DNA from 3 places in the Mesorhizobium sp. M1252 genome. Region 3 is predicted to be linked to each of the others. Evidence: riboswitches for the same ligand, from Rfam matches in the RefSeq annotation. Region 3 holds a riboswitch; each other region holds the start of a gene.

Region 1 (4,729 bases), on a different contig from region 3:
GTTGCTCCGTCGTTCATGCCCTCACCGAGCAGTCGCCCGACATCAGCCAAGGCGTTGACGAGGGAAGAGGGCAAGACCTCCAGCAGGGAGCGGGAGATCAGGGCCTCATGTTCGGCTACGCATGCCGCGAAACCGATACCCTGATGCCTTTGCCGATCCAGCTCGCTCATCGCTTGACGAAACGGCAGGCGTATGTCCGGAAGGCACAACAGCTTGGCTGGTTGCGTCCTGACATGAAATCCCAAGTCTCAGTGCGCTATGAGGGGTTGCGCCCTGTCGCTCTGGATACCATCGTCGTGTCTACGCAACATGACGAGCAGGTCTCGCAAGAGACTGTCCGCGAGGGCGTCATTGAGGAAATCATAAAGCCTGTCCTGCCGACCCACCTGGACACCAAGGATATCAGAATTCTGGTCAATCCGACGGGGCGATTCGTAGTGGGCGGGCCGCGCGGCGACTGCGGTCTCACTGGACGCAAGATCATCGTCGATTCCTATGGCGGGATGGGTCGTCATGGCGGCGGCGCCTTCTCGGGCAAGGACCCGTCCAAGGTTGACCGCTCAGCTGCCTATGCTGCCCGCTATGTCGCAAAGAACATCGTCGCTAGCGGACTTGCAGACGTGTGCGAGGTGCAGCTTGCTTACGCAATCGGCGTGGCCAGTCCGGTTTCCGTCATGGTCAACACGTTCGGGACAGCCAGGGTTGAGGAAAGCAGGATCGAGCGCCTCATTCTTGAGTTGTTCGATCTCAGACCGAAAGGCATTATCAAGATGCTTGATCTCTTACGCCCTATATACCGCAATACAGCGACCTATGGCCATTTCGGCCGTGAAGAGCCTGATTTCACCTGGGAGAAGACAGACAGGGCGGACGAATTGCGTCGCGAGGCAGGACTCGCCGCCCCGTGAGAGCCGCCGGCGAACGGATTGGCAAGCGGAAAGCCCATTTCCACCGGGCAGACCCGCGCCTGGCAGGCGTGGCGAGAAGCCGGCTCGGATTTTTTGGCGGAGACATTGATGCCGGATTATGACGTGCTTTGCATCGGCAATGCCATTGTCGACATCATCGCCCAGTGCGACGAGGCATTCCTCGAGATCAACGGCATCATCAAGGGCGCGATGAACCTGATCGACACGCGCCGCGCCGAACTGCTCTACAGCCGCATGGGCCCGGCGATCGAGGCCTCCGGCGGCAGTGCCGGCAACACGGCGGCCGGCGTAGCCAGCTTCGGCGGCCGCGCCGCCTTCTTCGGCAAGGTCTCCAACGATGCGCTGGGCGAAATCTATGCGCACGATATCCATGCACAGGGTGTCGCCTTCGACACCAGGCCGCTCAAGGGCGAGCCGCCGACGGCGCGCTCTATGATCTTCGTCACGCCCGACGGCGAGCGCTCGATGAACACCTATCTCGGCGCCTGCGTCGAGCTTGGCCCTGAGGATGTCGAGGCCGACAAGGCATCCGGCGCCAAGGTTACCTATTTCGAGGGCTATTTGTGGGATCCGCCGCGCGCCAAGGAGGCGATCCGGCAGACGGCGAAGCTCGCACACGAGGCCGGACGCGAAGTGTCGATGACGTTGTCGGATTCGTTCTGCGTCGACCGCTACCGGGACGAGTTCCTCGAGCTGATGCGCTCGGGCACTGTCGACATCGTCTTTGCCAACAGCCACGAGATCAAGTCGCTCTACCAGACAAAATCCTTCGACGAGGCGCTGGCTCAGATCCGCAAGGACTGCAAGATTGCCGCCGTCACCCGTTCCGAAAAAGGCTCGGTGATCGTGCGCGGCGACGAGACCGTGGTCATCGAGGCGACCGCCATCAAGGAGTTGGTCGACACCACCGGCGCCGGCGACCTCTACGCCGCCGGTTTCCTGCATGGCTACACGCAGGGCCGCAACCTCAAGACCTGCGGCGACCTTGGCTCGCTGGCGGCCGGCCTGGTGATCCAGCAGATCGGCCCAAGGCCAAGGCAGAATTTGCGCCGCGAGGCGGAAGGGGCTGGGTTGCTGTAGATGCGCCGGCAACTAACCAGCCGCCCTACTGACGCGATGACCGCAGTGGCGGAACTGTGTCAAAGCTCGCTGATAGCGACAGCCATTCGCTTCGGAGAACTGACCCATGCTGCTGCCGTGAAGCTCGCTGGAGGAGCGGTGCAAGGCGTGCTTGCCATGACGGCATTCACCGTCATCCAGATCGTCACCAGCATTTTCCAGAAGCTCAGCTTGGGGAAGGCCAGTAAGGTTCCTGAGGTAACGGAGAACTCGCGGCGTCCGTCGGACTTGACTTGCGATCACGTCCCACGATGCCGAATGCGGGCAGCAGACTGAATATTTCACAATGCTAGACAAAGGCGTAAAAGCGCGATCACATAACTACATAAACATTTCGTTATGCGTCATTGACAAAAGAGCGAACTGCTGTGATTGTCTGCGTGTCGTGGTTCTCGCGTGCGGCGCTGCCGCAGCGGAGCTAAGAGGGAAGCCGGTGCGATGCCGGCGCTGCCCCCGCAACTGTTAGCGGCGAGCCAACCCCGCGAGCCAGGAGGCCTGCCACGCGAATTACGTCCACGGGCGGGGTGTCTCGGTGGCCGCTGCAACCCGGCGTTGATGCCGGCCTGCTAGCGCCTTCCTTGTCACCGACGCCCCAATCATCGGGGTATGACATGACTGTCTCTCAGCAAATTCCTGTAGCAACGCTCGGCGTGCCGCGCTTCGGTCGTCGGCGAGAACTGAAATTCGCGCTTGAAAGCTACTGGTCCGGAACATCGTCCGCTGGCGACCTTCTCACGACGTCGAAGGCGCTCCGTGCCGCTAGCTGGGAAGAGCAGCGCGATCGCGGCGTGTCGAAAATCCCGTCGAACGACTTCTCGCTTTACGACCATGTGCTCGACACCGCAGCCATGGTCGGGGCCGTTCCATCCCGTTACGGCTGGAATAGCGGCGAGGTCCCACTTGACATCTACTTCGCAATGGCGCGCGGCAACCAGGGTCAGACGGAGGATTGTGGACACGCTGGTTACCAGGAGGAGGCTCATGGACCTGGTGTAACCGCGATGGAAATGACCAAGTGGTTTGACACCAACTACCACTACATTGTGCCGGAACTCGATGATGATCAGACGTTCGCCCTCTCGTCATCGAAGCCGGTCGATTACTTCCTCGAGGCTAAAGCTCTCGGCATTCACACACGCCCAGTCATCCTTGGACCCATCACCTTCCTCAAGCTGGCGAAATCGCCTGCCGAGGGGTTCGGTCCCATCGCTCTCCTACCGCGGCTGCTGCCGGTTTACGAGCAGCTTCTGGAGAGGCTGAAGCTGTCGGGAGCCGACTGGGTGCAGATCGATGAGCCAGCGCTTGTCCTCGATCTGAACCCGAACGAACGAGCTGCGTTCGAATTCGCCTATGGCCAGCTGTCGAAAGCCGCGCCCGAGCTGAAGATCATGCTGGCTACGTATTTCGGGTCGCTGGGAGACAATCTCGAAACCGCGATTTCTCTGCCCCTGGCCGGCCTGCATATTGATCTCGTGCGCGCTCCCGAGCAGCTGGAAACGGTGGCTCGGCTCGCTCCGAAGGATCTGGTGCTCTCGCTTGGCTTGATCGATGGCCGCAACGTCTGGCGTGCGAACCTGCCCGCCATTCTCGACCGCATCAAACCGATCGTCGCCGGCTGGCCCTTGGACCGCGTCGAGATCGCGCCTTCTTGCTCGATGCTGCATGTGCCGATTGATCTGCGCATGGAGACGGAACTCGACGCGGACATCAGGTCGTGGCTCGCCTTCGCGGCCCAGAAGACCGACGAGCTGGTCTTGCTGGCCCGGGCCCTGTCCCAAGGCAGGGATGCGGTGGCAGGCGCGTTGAAAGCGTCTGCCGAGGCTGCCGCCACGCGCGTGACATCCACGAGGATCCATGACCCGCTTGTTCAGGGGCGGATCGCTAGCATTCAGGACAGCGCGAAGCGACGAGAGAGCGCTTTTGGCGAGCGCTCCAGAGTCCAGGCCGGCTCACTCGGGCTGCCGCCGTTCCCGACGACGACCATCGGGTCCTTCCCGCAGACGCCGCAGGTACGCAAGGCGCGGGCCGCTCATGCGAAGGGCCAGCTGAGCTATGTCGACTATGAGACGTTCCTGAAGAAGGAGATCGAGGCTGCAATTCGCTGGCAGGAAGAGATCGGGCTGGACGTGCTGGTGCATGGTGAGTTCGAGCGAAACGACATGGTACAGCATTTCGGCGAGCAGTTGTCCGGCTTCGCGCTCACCCAGCATGCCTGGGTACAAAGCTATGGGTCGCGCTACGTGCGTCCCCCCATCATTTTCGGCGACGTATCGAGGCGCAATCCGATGACAGTGCGCTGGTGGCAATTCGCCCAGTCGCTTACGGAAAAGCCCGTGAAGGGAATGCTCACAGGCCCAGTCACCATTCTCAACTGGTCTTTTGTTCGCGACGACGTACCCCGCTCCGAAGCCTGCCGCCAGATCGCGCTCGCCATCCGCGACGAAGTGACGGATCTCGAAAGATCCGGCGCAAGGATGGTCCAGATCGATGAGGCCGCGTTTCGCGAAGGATTGCCACTGCGCCAATCTGACTGGAAAGTCTATCTCGACTGGGCTGTCGAATGTTTCCGGATCGCTTCAACGGGTGTAAAGGACGCGACTCAAATTCATACCCACATGTGCTATTCGGAGTTCAACGAGATCATTCACGCGATCGCTGGAATGGATGCGGATGTCATTTCG
Region 2 (4,729 bases), on a different contig from region 3:
CCTGCTGTGCTTTAACGCCGGCCGAAAAATGATGCTTGGTCACGCCCATCTCCGTCACCAGATCCGCCGCCTCGACCAGCGCCGGCTTGGCGTTGCGGCCGGTGACGACGACATGCAGACCTTCGCGCCGCGCTTTCAGCGCCGCCACCACTCTGTCGAGATCGAGATAGTCGTAACGCAGCGCGATGTTCAGTTCGTCCAGCACGACGAGGCTGATCGAGGGATCGGCGATCAGTTCCAGCGCCTTGGCCCAGGCGGCTTCGGCCGCCTTAATGTCGCGCTTCAGATCCTGCGTCTCCCAGGTGAAACCCTCGCCCATCGTGTGCCAGACGACGCGGTCGCCAAACGCCGCGAAGGCATCCTTCTCGCCGGTGTGCCATTTGCCCTTGATGAACTGGACCATTCCGACGCGCTTGCCATAGCCGAGCATGCGCAGCGCCAGCCCGAAGGCAGCCGTGGTCTTGCCCTTGCCGGGTCCGGTGTTGACGATCAGCAGCCCCTTCTCGACCGTCTTTTCCGCGACCTCGGCGTCCTGCACCGCCTTGCGCTTGGCCATCTTGGCGCGATGGCGCTCTTCGTCTTTTGTGTCGATATCGGTCATCTCATTTCACCTTGAGCGGCAGCCCCGCCACCATCAGAAGCACCATATCAGCTACGACCGCGATCTGCTGGTTGAGCCGGCCGGCGGCATCGCGGAACCGGCGTGCCAGCGCATTGTCGGGCACAATGCCTTGTCCGACTTCGTTGGAGACCACGAACCACGGTCCGCGCGGCCGCGAAAGCACATCGGCCAGCCGCCGGCACTCCCCCTCCAGATCATGATCGGCCAGCATATGATTGGTCAGCCACAGCGTCAGGCAGTCGACAAGCACCGGCTGGTTGTCCGGCAATGCCTCGATCGCACCTGCAAGATCAAGCGGGGCATCGATGGTCGCCCATCCCTCGCCGCGGCGCGAGCGGTGCTGCGCGATGCGCTCGCGCATTTCGCCGTCATAGGCTTGCGCGGTGGCGATATAAGCCCATGGCGGCGGCAACGCCGTCGCCAAACTTTCGGCATGCACGCTCTTGCCGGAGCGCGCACCGCCGATGATGAAGGTCAAACTGCGATCAGGCAAAGGTGTCGCGCAGGCTGGTCGCGGTGCCGGTGAAGCGCGCGCGCACTATGCCGACAACCGCGCCGAGCACCACCCAGAACACCAGATTGGTCAGCGTCACCGCCACCACGAACTGATGATGCAGGCCCTCCGGGATCGGCGTTACAAAACTGTCAGGCTGCGGCGCGCCGACAATATGCGGGGCGACGATCAGGACGACGGCGAGCACGGTCAGGGGCGCCGACGTGCGGAAGGTGATAAGGGCAAGACCGATCGCCGTTGCCATCACCGTTGCCCACCACCAGATCTGGCGCTGCATGAGATCGGCCGCCGGCATTGCCGGCAGTTCCGGCGGCAGGCCGAGTCCCGGCGCCAGCGTGAAAACGGCAAAGCCGGCCAGACCCCAGAACACGCCCTGGCGCCAGCTGCCGATGCCACCGGCGAACTCGGAAACCGCCACCAGGACCAGCGCGAAGCCGATGCCGGTGACGATATTGGCGACGACACTGAAGGCGAAGCGCTCGAAGCCGTCGGCCGGCGCCCAGCCTTCGTCCTCCGCCGGCGCGGCTGCTTCAGCCGGTGTTGCGCTGCTCACCGCATTTTCCGCCGGCGCGGCGGTGCTCATGGCATTGGTGTCCGTAGCGTTGGCGGCGGGCACCGCGGCATGCTGATGCTCGTGGCCGCCACCAGCCTTTTCGTAGACCTCCGCCTTGAGGATCAGCGGCACGGTGGCGTAGGCCTGCATGCAGGCGAGAGCGACACCGGCCACGAGCCCTGCGATCGCCGCGATGAACACGACGTTGCGAAACAGGTTCATGATGTCAGATCCTCGTCAGTGGCAGGGAAACGCCATCGAATGGCGATAGTCGTGCGCCGCATTGTGGACCGCATCGATGTGCGAGAAACCGACAACGCCGACGACGAAAATCCCCAGAAACGCGCTAAGCACGAGCTGCATGAAGCGCGACTGCGAGGAGACGGAAGCGCCGAGGGAGACGGAAGCGGAATTCATATCTTGTCCTTTCGCCCTCCACCCGAGGGCATCGAAGTCAGTTCCCTGTCGCCGGCAGGTCTCCTGGCTCGCGGATCAGCGCCCTTCCCCACCTTCCCGAAGAAAAAATCCCCAGTGGCTTGGAGAGGACTACCGCACACAGTTGCGGGGGCAGCCACGGCATTGGGCAACAAGTCAGCCCTCACCGCATTCCCTCTTGGTCCCTAACGGAACCGACGACATGCATGACTATAGGCTGAAACGGCCGCATCCGGCAAACCAAATTCCGCCGGCCAACAGCGCGAATGCGCCATGCGGCGTTACGGGTTCAACGCGGTGATCCGTTCGGCAACCAGCCGCTGCAGCCGCCACAGATGGCGATCATGAATGCCGCGCTCTTCAAGGTTTTTCACCGTGTTGTAGAGATAGTCGGCGCCCGACCCCCAGTGCCCGCAGGACGTGGCCAGCCTTTCGACGACCTTGCCCTCGTCGAGCGGGCCGGAATAGGTCAGGCCGTTGCGGTTGATGACGAAGGCCAATGCCCTGAGCGGTCCGGCCTCGCTTGCAAGCTTCAGCATGCGCGGCCGGTAGCTTGTCGGCTTCAGCGTGATTTCGCGCCGGAAAAGCCGGCCCAACTGCCCGCGCCGGTTACTGTCGGTCAGCCGGAAGGCGACGCCCTTGCATTGTCCGCCACGGTCCAGCGCCATCATCAGGCCGGGGCTGTCCTTGGTGCCGCGCCAGCGCGTCATGTTCATGCAAAAGGACCGATGCCAGCCGCGCGCCAAGGCAACGCGGTCCTCGACATAATCTATTTCCGGTTTCCAGATCAGCGATCCATAGCCGAACAGCCATAGCGGTTCGCTATCCGGGAGTTCGACCTGCAATTCATCCAGCAGCGCGTCATAGTCGGCGTCATCGAGATGCATCGCGTCCGGATCCGGCCCGGGGTCCCTGATCTCGCGCCAGCAGCGCGCGACCAGCTCCGGCGTAAGCGACATCTGTCGTGCGGCCACTTTCCGAATCCCCCCAATTTCCGAATGTCCCATGTCCACGACATGATTATGCGCCGCGCCTGCAACCGGCAATGCGGCACTCTGATTGACAAACGATTTGCCGGGGTGTCGGCTGACGCTTCATAGGAAGCCAGCCATGCATCCCAGCCCGAGCGAGCGCGACCCCTATAACGGCCTGAGCCGGGCCGAACCGACGCTACCGTCGTCGGCCTATTGGGATAGCGAGGCTTACCAGCGCGATCTCGACGCCATCTGGCACAAAAGCTGGCTGCTCGTCTGCCGCGAGGCCGATCTTGCCCAGCCTTTGGCATTCAGGACATTCCGCGTTGGCACACAGGAAATCGTCGTGCTCCGCGACGACACCGGCGAGTTGCGCGCCTTCCACAACACCTGCCGGCATCGCGGCTCGCAGCTTTGCCAGGAAAGCGAGGGCCGGCTGAAAGCGCGGCTCATCACTTGCCCCTACCATGCCTGGTCCTACTCGCTGCGCGGCGATCTCGTGCGCGTTCCCTCGAAATCGCTGCCAGATGGTTTCGACAAGGCAGATCATCCGCTCTACCGGGTGGCGCTGTCGGTATGGCGCGGCTTTGTCTTTGTGAACCTTCAGCAGGCTGCGGCCGGCTCCGCCGGGACCTCCTTCGATCCCGCATCCGGCGACCTCGCCAACTGGCCGCTGGAAACTCTGGTATCAGGCCATGTCCTGCGCAAGGTGATGAACTGCAACTGGAAGATCTTCTGGGAGAACTTCAACGAGTGCCTGCATTGCCCAGGCGTCCACAAGGACCTGTCTCGGCTGGTGCCGATATACGGCCGCGGCCTGATGAGCCGGCACGACGACCCCGACTGGGTCCGCCATGCCGACAATGACGCACCGGAGTTTTCGGGTGGCCTGCGCGCCGGCGCCGAGACCTGGTCGCGCGACGGACATGCCCATGGCCCGGTCTTCCCGGGCCTGACGCCGGCCGAGCGTGCGGCCGGACAGACCTATGCCACCAGCCTGCCCTCGATGTTCATCGTTGGCCATGTCGATTATGTCAGGACGGTGCGACTGATGCCGCTCGGTCCCGAACAGACCGAACTCACCGCCGAGTGGCTGTTCGCGCCCGAGGCGCTGGCTGAGACGGACATCGACAATGTCGTCGCCTTCGGCACCCAGGTGCTGGAGGAGGATGCCGCGATCTGCGAGATCAATCAGAAAGGCCTGCGCTCGATGCGCCACCAGGCCGGCGTGCTAATGCCGGAGGAGTACGATCTGCACCGCTTCCACAACTGGGTGCGCGAGCGGCATGCAGCGCTTGAGGCAACCGCCTGATCGGCGGCTAAAGCGACTTCGGCAGATAGCGCCAGGAGATAAAGCCGCAAACCGCGGCCAGAATGCCCAGCGTCACGAACACCGAGCCGAGGCCGAAAAACGCCAGCACCACCGAATAGACCAGCGGCGGCGTCAGCTCGGAAAAGTCGAGATAGGTGCGGTAGACCGCGGCCATCTGCGCCCGCTCATAGGACCGCACCGAGCGCATGAAGGCGGTCGAGCCCAGTGCATCGAGCGCGATGGTGAAGAAGGCGCCGCAGAGCAGGAAAAAGCCCGTAAGCAGCGGCGCGGTAGTGCCGACCGCGCCCGCCGCAAGCAG
Region 3 (4,729 bases):
TCCAGCATGCCGCGCACGGCGCGCATGAACGGATCGGGGCCGCAGCAGAAGATTTCGCGCTCGCGGAAATCCGGAGCCAGCAAGGGCAGCCGGATCGCGTCGATGCGCCCCATATGACCGTACCAGCCCTCGCGGCTGGAACGTTCCTCGATCATGAAGCCGAGCGACAGGCCGGGCATATGGCCGCCGAGCAGTTCGAGTTCCTTGCGGAAGATGATCTCTTCGGCACGCCGCGCGCAGTTGACGAAACCGACATCGGTCCATGGCGCGCAGTCGTTCAGCCAGCGCAGCATCGACATCATCGGCGTCACGCCGGAGCCGGCGGAAATGAACAGGTATTTGGCCGCCGGGTGGCTGTGCAACGAGAAGTCGCCGGCCGGTCCATAGGCCTTGACATGCGAACCAGGCACCAGATGGTCGAACATCCAGCGCGTGCCGATGCTGCCGGCCTGCGCCTTGACCGTCACCGCGATCGAAAACGGCCGCGATGGTGACGACGACAGCGTATAGGTGCGCATCAGCGGCCCGTCCGGTGTCGGCAGTTCCAGCGTCAGGAACTGGCCCGGCTTGTAGCGGAACCAGGTCTGGTTGTCGGAGCGGAAGGTGAAGGTCTTGACGTCAGGCGCCTCGTCGCTGACGCCGATCACTTCCAGCACCTGCAGCCTATCGTTCCACGGCGCCATCTGGTCAAGATGGCGATAGAGCCCAAGATCCGTCATCGCATTCATCCTCCGGTCCTTCCTCGCCTGCTCCAGCTCACGCGACGTTGCGCAGCGCCGGCCGGCCGCCTTCGGCAAGGCGCGGGCCGATGAAGGCCGCGTACCATTCGACGAACTGGATCACGCCGCCCTCATGCAGCTCCGAATAGGGGCCGGGCTCATAGGCCGGCGACAGGATGCCGAAGGCGTTTTCCTCGACGATGCGGCGGTCCTGGTCGTTGGTCTCGGTCCAGACGTGGGTGAGCTCTTCAAGGTTGTAGTCGACGCCCTCGACCGCATCCTTGTGCACCAGCCACTTGGTCGTCACCGCGGTTTGCGTGGCGCTGATCGGCAGCACCCGGAAGGTGACCGCATGGTCGATCAGGATGTGGTTCCAGGTCGTCGGATAGTGGTAGTGCATCAAGGTGCCGATGCGGTCGGCGGCAACAGTGTCGGACAGGTTCTTCGTCACCGCGCGCTTTCCCGACATCGTGTAGCTGACGGCATCGCGCAGCAGCGGCGCGCGGGTGGCGCGGTATTGCCCGGCCGGATCGATGCGGAACTTGCTCGGCAGGCCCGCCGCCTCGCATTTCGCCCAGTGCGCCAGCATCTCCGGATCGCTGTCGGCGCCCTGCACGCCGGTCACCGTCGGCGCTTCGGGGAATGTCTTGCACAGCTCCGGATGATTGCCGGCGCAGTGATAGCATTCGCGGTTGTTTTCCCAGACCAGCTTCCAGTTGCCCTTCTCGATGATGGTGCTCTCGAAGGCGACCTTGGCTTCATTCAGCCGGTGCGGCTTGAGGTAGGGCTCCATCATGGCGCGCATCGGCGCAAAGTCGGCAGGTTCTTTTGCCAGGCAGATGAAGATGTAGCCGCCGACGCTCTCGCAGGCGACGGGCTTCAGGCCGAACTGGCTCTTGTCGAAACCGTCGGCCATCTGGCGGGCAAACAGCAGCCGGCCGTCAAGCTCGTAGGTCCACTGGTGATAGGGGCAGACAAGCTTTGCCGCCATGCCCTTCTCAGTGTTGCAGACACGGCTGCCGCGATGGCGGCAGGAATTGTGAAAGGCGTTGATGTTGCCCTTCTGGTCGCGGACCAGCACCACCGGATAATCGCCGATCTGCACGGTGATATAGCTGCCGGGCTTCGGCAGTTCGCAATCATGGCCGATGAACAGCCAGTCGCGATACCAGATGAGCTCCATGTCGAGCTTGAAATAGTCCGGGTCGGTGTAGAAGGGCTGTTCCAGCGAAAAGCCTTGCTTGCGGCCGTTCAGGAGCCTCAGCATGTCGTTGCGCGTATCCATAGTTCTGTCCTCGTGGTTTAAGGACTGAACTTGGTGGTGATGGAGGAAGGATCGGACGCAGGCCGGCGCGGCTCCGGACATGCACTATCCACCTCTTGACCGCCCACCGCGATCAGTCGAGTCTAGGCATCTCGGGCTGGTTTCCGGGCTCTGGAGTTGTCCATGCGGACCATCGCGACACCTTCCCAGGCTCTTGCCCAGTGGTCTCCCGTTGCGACTTGAACTCCACCACCGTTGCGGGGGCAGCGCCGGATTCTGACCGGCTTCCCAATTCTCCGCTGCGTCGTCACGAAGCGGCACCTGAGATGCGATCATCTAATCACGGCAGCGATCGCGACGTCGGCATGAAAGCGACATCGTATCCATGCGGCGCGACACGCGCGGCATACGCCCCCCGCCGCCGGTCAAAGAGCTGAGACGTTTCTTGCGACGCCATCATCGCCGTTCGAATCGCTGCGAATCCAGTTCGATCGGGGGCAAAAAGGGCTCAACGGTATCGAAAAGTTACTATTAGCAATCTCTAATCGAACCGAACGGTTCGTTTCTGTTGACAATGCGTGCAGGACGGTGTGAACGACGGCCCGGAAACCGACACCGGAGCGAACCACTCGGTTCGACATAAGCAACTGAAAACAATGCGGTAAATGACCATAGAGGAACTTCCTGGCACAATTTCAAGGTGCAGGACCGTGGTCCACACGGAACAACTTCGTGATTGGAAACCAGCCTATGGCTTTCCCACATCGGGGCTCTCCGAACGACGCGAATTCCCTCCCAAGACACGCCGCTAGACGGACAGACAAACTGGAGTACTAAAAATGAAAAAGATCATCCTCACTGCCGCAGCCGTTTTGGCGATCACCGGCAGCGCCTTCGCCGGTAGCGACAATTACGGTTCCAATGGTGCGAACCAGCCAGCCGTCTCGGTCGACAGCTCGTATACGGCTTCCATTCAGAAGCCGGCGCACGCTGACAAGCAGCCTGTCGTTCAGGGCGCCGACCGCGACCTCTACGGCAATCGCTGATCCCGACCAAAGAAGGGCGGCTGACCCGTCGCTCTCGGGATCAAAAAAAATTCAGGAGTATTTGAAATGAAAAAGATCATCCTTGCTGCCGCCGCCGTTTTGGCCATCTCCGGCAGCGCTTTCGCCGGCAGCGACAACTACGGTTCGAACGGCGCCAACCAGCCTGCGATTACGTCGACCGATAGTGGCCATACGGCTTCGGTTGAGAAGTCGGCTCCAGCCGAGCAGGCGCCTGCCCACGGTGCCGACCGTAACCTTTTCGGCCGCTAAAAGCCGGTTTCCAGCACGTGGCGGGCTTATCCGCTGCAGCTGGCGGCATCAGAAAAATTCAGGAGACTAAAATGAAGAAGATCGTTCTTGCCACCGCAGCCGTTCTGGCTGTTTCGAGCGCTGCCTTTGCCGGCAGCGACAATTATGGCTCCAATGGCGCCAACCAGCCGGCCGCTGCCGTCGACACCACCCGCACTTCGTCGACCGGCACCAACTCGGCGGTCTACAAGCTGCTGAACTCGTCGAACGACCAACAGAAGTTCGTTCCTCAGAGCAGCGACAGGGATCGGTTCGGCAACAACTAACAGCCGAAGCATAAAAAAAGAGCGGCGGGCCTGGCCCGCCGCTCTTTTTTCATGCCTGTACGACGCAGCTATCTCAAGCCGCCTTCACTTCCACCGGCTTGAGCGAGAAGGAGTGCCCATCGGCGTCGAAGATGTGCAGGTCCCCGGCATCCGCGGTCAGCCGCAGCTTTTCCCCGCGCTTGACCTCGACATTGCCGGGCAGCTTGGTCACCAACGGCAGGTCGGCGCGGCCGATATCGACATAGACAAGCTGCACCTCGCCGAGTTGCTCGACATAGTCCACCACGCCCTCGAAAAGATATTCCGCGCCGGTGGCGGCCAACAGATCCTCCGGCCGCACGCCGAAGCTGACTGCCGCACCCTTGGCTGACGCAGGCGTTGCGATCGGCACCGTTGCCTTGCGGCCGCCGACATGGCTGACGATTGTCGGGTTGCCCGTTCTGTCGATCGTCGCCGGCAGGATGTTCATGGCCGGCGAGCCGATGAACTGGGCAACGAACAGATTGCCGGGCTTCTTGTAGAGATCCATCGGCGTGCCGACCTGCTCGATATGGCCGTCCTTCAGCACCACGATGCGGTCGGCCAGCGTCATCGCTTCGACCTGATCGTGGGTGACGTAGATCATGGTCGTGGCAGGCATCGATTCCTTGAGCTTGGCGATCTCGATGCGGGTGGCGACGCGCAGCGCCGCGTCGAGGTTCGACAGCGGCTCGTCGAACAGGAACACTTTAGGGTTGCGCACGATGGCCCGGCCGATGGCGACGCGCTGGCGCTGGCCGCCCGACATGGCCTTGGGCAGACGGTCGAGATATTTGGTCAGCTGCAGGATCTCCGCTGCCTGCCGCACCCGCTTGTCGATCTCGGCCTTGCTTTCCTTGCCGATCTTCATCGAGAAGGCCATGTTGTCGTAGACGGTCATGTGCGGATAGAGCGCATAGGACTGGAACACCATGGCAATGCCGCGCTTGGAAGGCGGCACGTCGTTCACCACCTCGCCGGCGATCTTCAGCTCGCCGGAGGTGATCTCCTCAAGCCCGGCGATGGACCGCAGCAAGGTCGACTTGCCGCAACCCGACGGGCCGACGAAGACGATGAACTCGCCCGACTTTATGTCGAGGTCGATGC

Evidence for each region. Region 3 has a riboswitch for cobalamin ahead of NKH22_RS05540 (aromatic ring-hydroxylating oxygenase subunit alpha). Riboswitches for the same ligand answer to the same signal wherever they lie in the genome.
Region 1: it holds a riboswitch for cobalamin, as region 3 does, so the genes downstream of both, metE (5-methyltetrahydropteroyltriglutamate--homocysteine S-methyltransferase) here and NKH22_RS05540 (aromatic ring-hydroxylating oxygenase subunit alpha) in region 3, are expected to answer to the same signal.
Region 2: it holds a riboswitch for cobalamin, as region 3 does, so the genes downstream of both, NKH22_RS06500 (CbtB domain-containing protein) here and NKH22_RS05540 (aromatic ring-hydroxylating oxygenase subunit alpha) in region 3, are expected to answer to the same signal.

Annotation. Positions count from the first base shown of each region.
Region 1 covers NZ_JAMYLX010000028.1:11,093-15,821, forward strand. Annotated here, with positions in the region: gene metK (methionine adenosyltransferase) at 1-908, shown strand, start outside; gene NKH22_RS30185 (adenosine kinase) at 1,017-2,009, shown strand; cobalamin riboswitch at 2,418-2,565, shown strand; gene metE (5-methyltetrahydropteroyltriglutamate--homocysteine S-methyltransferase) at 2,660-4,729, shown strand, end outside.
Region 2 covers NZ_JAMYLX010000003.1:194-4,922, forward strand. Annotated here, with positions in the region: gene cobO (cob(I)yrinic acid a,c-diamide adenosyltransferase) at 1-601, opposite strand, end outside; gene cobU (bifunctional adenosylcobinamide kinase/adenosylcobinamide-phosphate guanylyltransferase) at 603-1,115, opposite strand; gene NKH22_RS06495 (CbtA family protein) at 1,108-1,911, opposite strand; gene NKH22_RS06500 (CbtB domain-containing protein) at 1,927-2,106, opposite strand; cobalamin riboswitch at 2,143-2,338, opposite strand; gene NKH22_RS06505 (gamma-glutamylcyclotransferase) at 2,406-3,098, opposite strand; gene NKH22_RS06510 (aromatic ring-hydroxylating oxygenase subunit alpha) at 3,235-4,410, shown strand; gene NKH22_RS06515 (MFS transporter) at 4,418-4,729, opposite strand, start outside.
Region 3 covers NZ_JAMYLX010000002.1:428,640-433,368, forward strand. Annotated here, with positions in the region: gene NKH22_RS05535 (FAD-binding oxidoreductase) at 1-719, opposite strand, end outside; gene NKH22_RS05540 (aromatic ring-hydroxylating oxygenase subunit alpha) at 757-2,004, opposite strand; cobalamin riboswitch at 2,122-2,323, opposite strand; gene NKH22_RS05545 (DUF680 domain-containing protein) at 2,823-3,029, shown strand; gene NKH22_RS05550 (DUF680 domain-containing protein) at 3,096-3,299, shown strand; gene NKH22_RS05555 (DUF680 domain-containing protein) at 3,371-3,604, shown strand; gene NKH22_RS05560 (ABC transporter ATP-binding protein) at 3,678-4,729, opposite strand, start outside.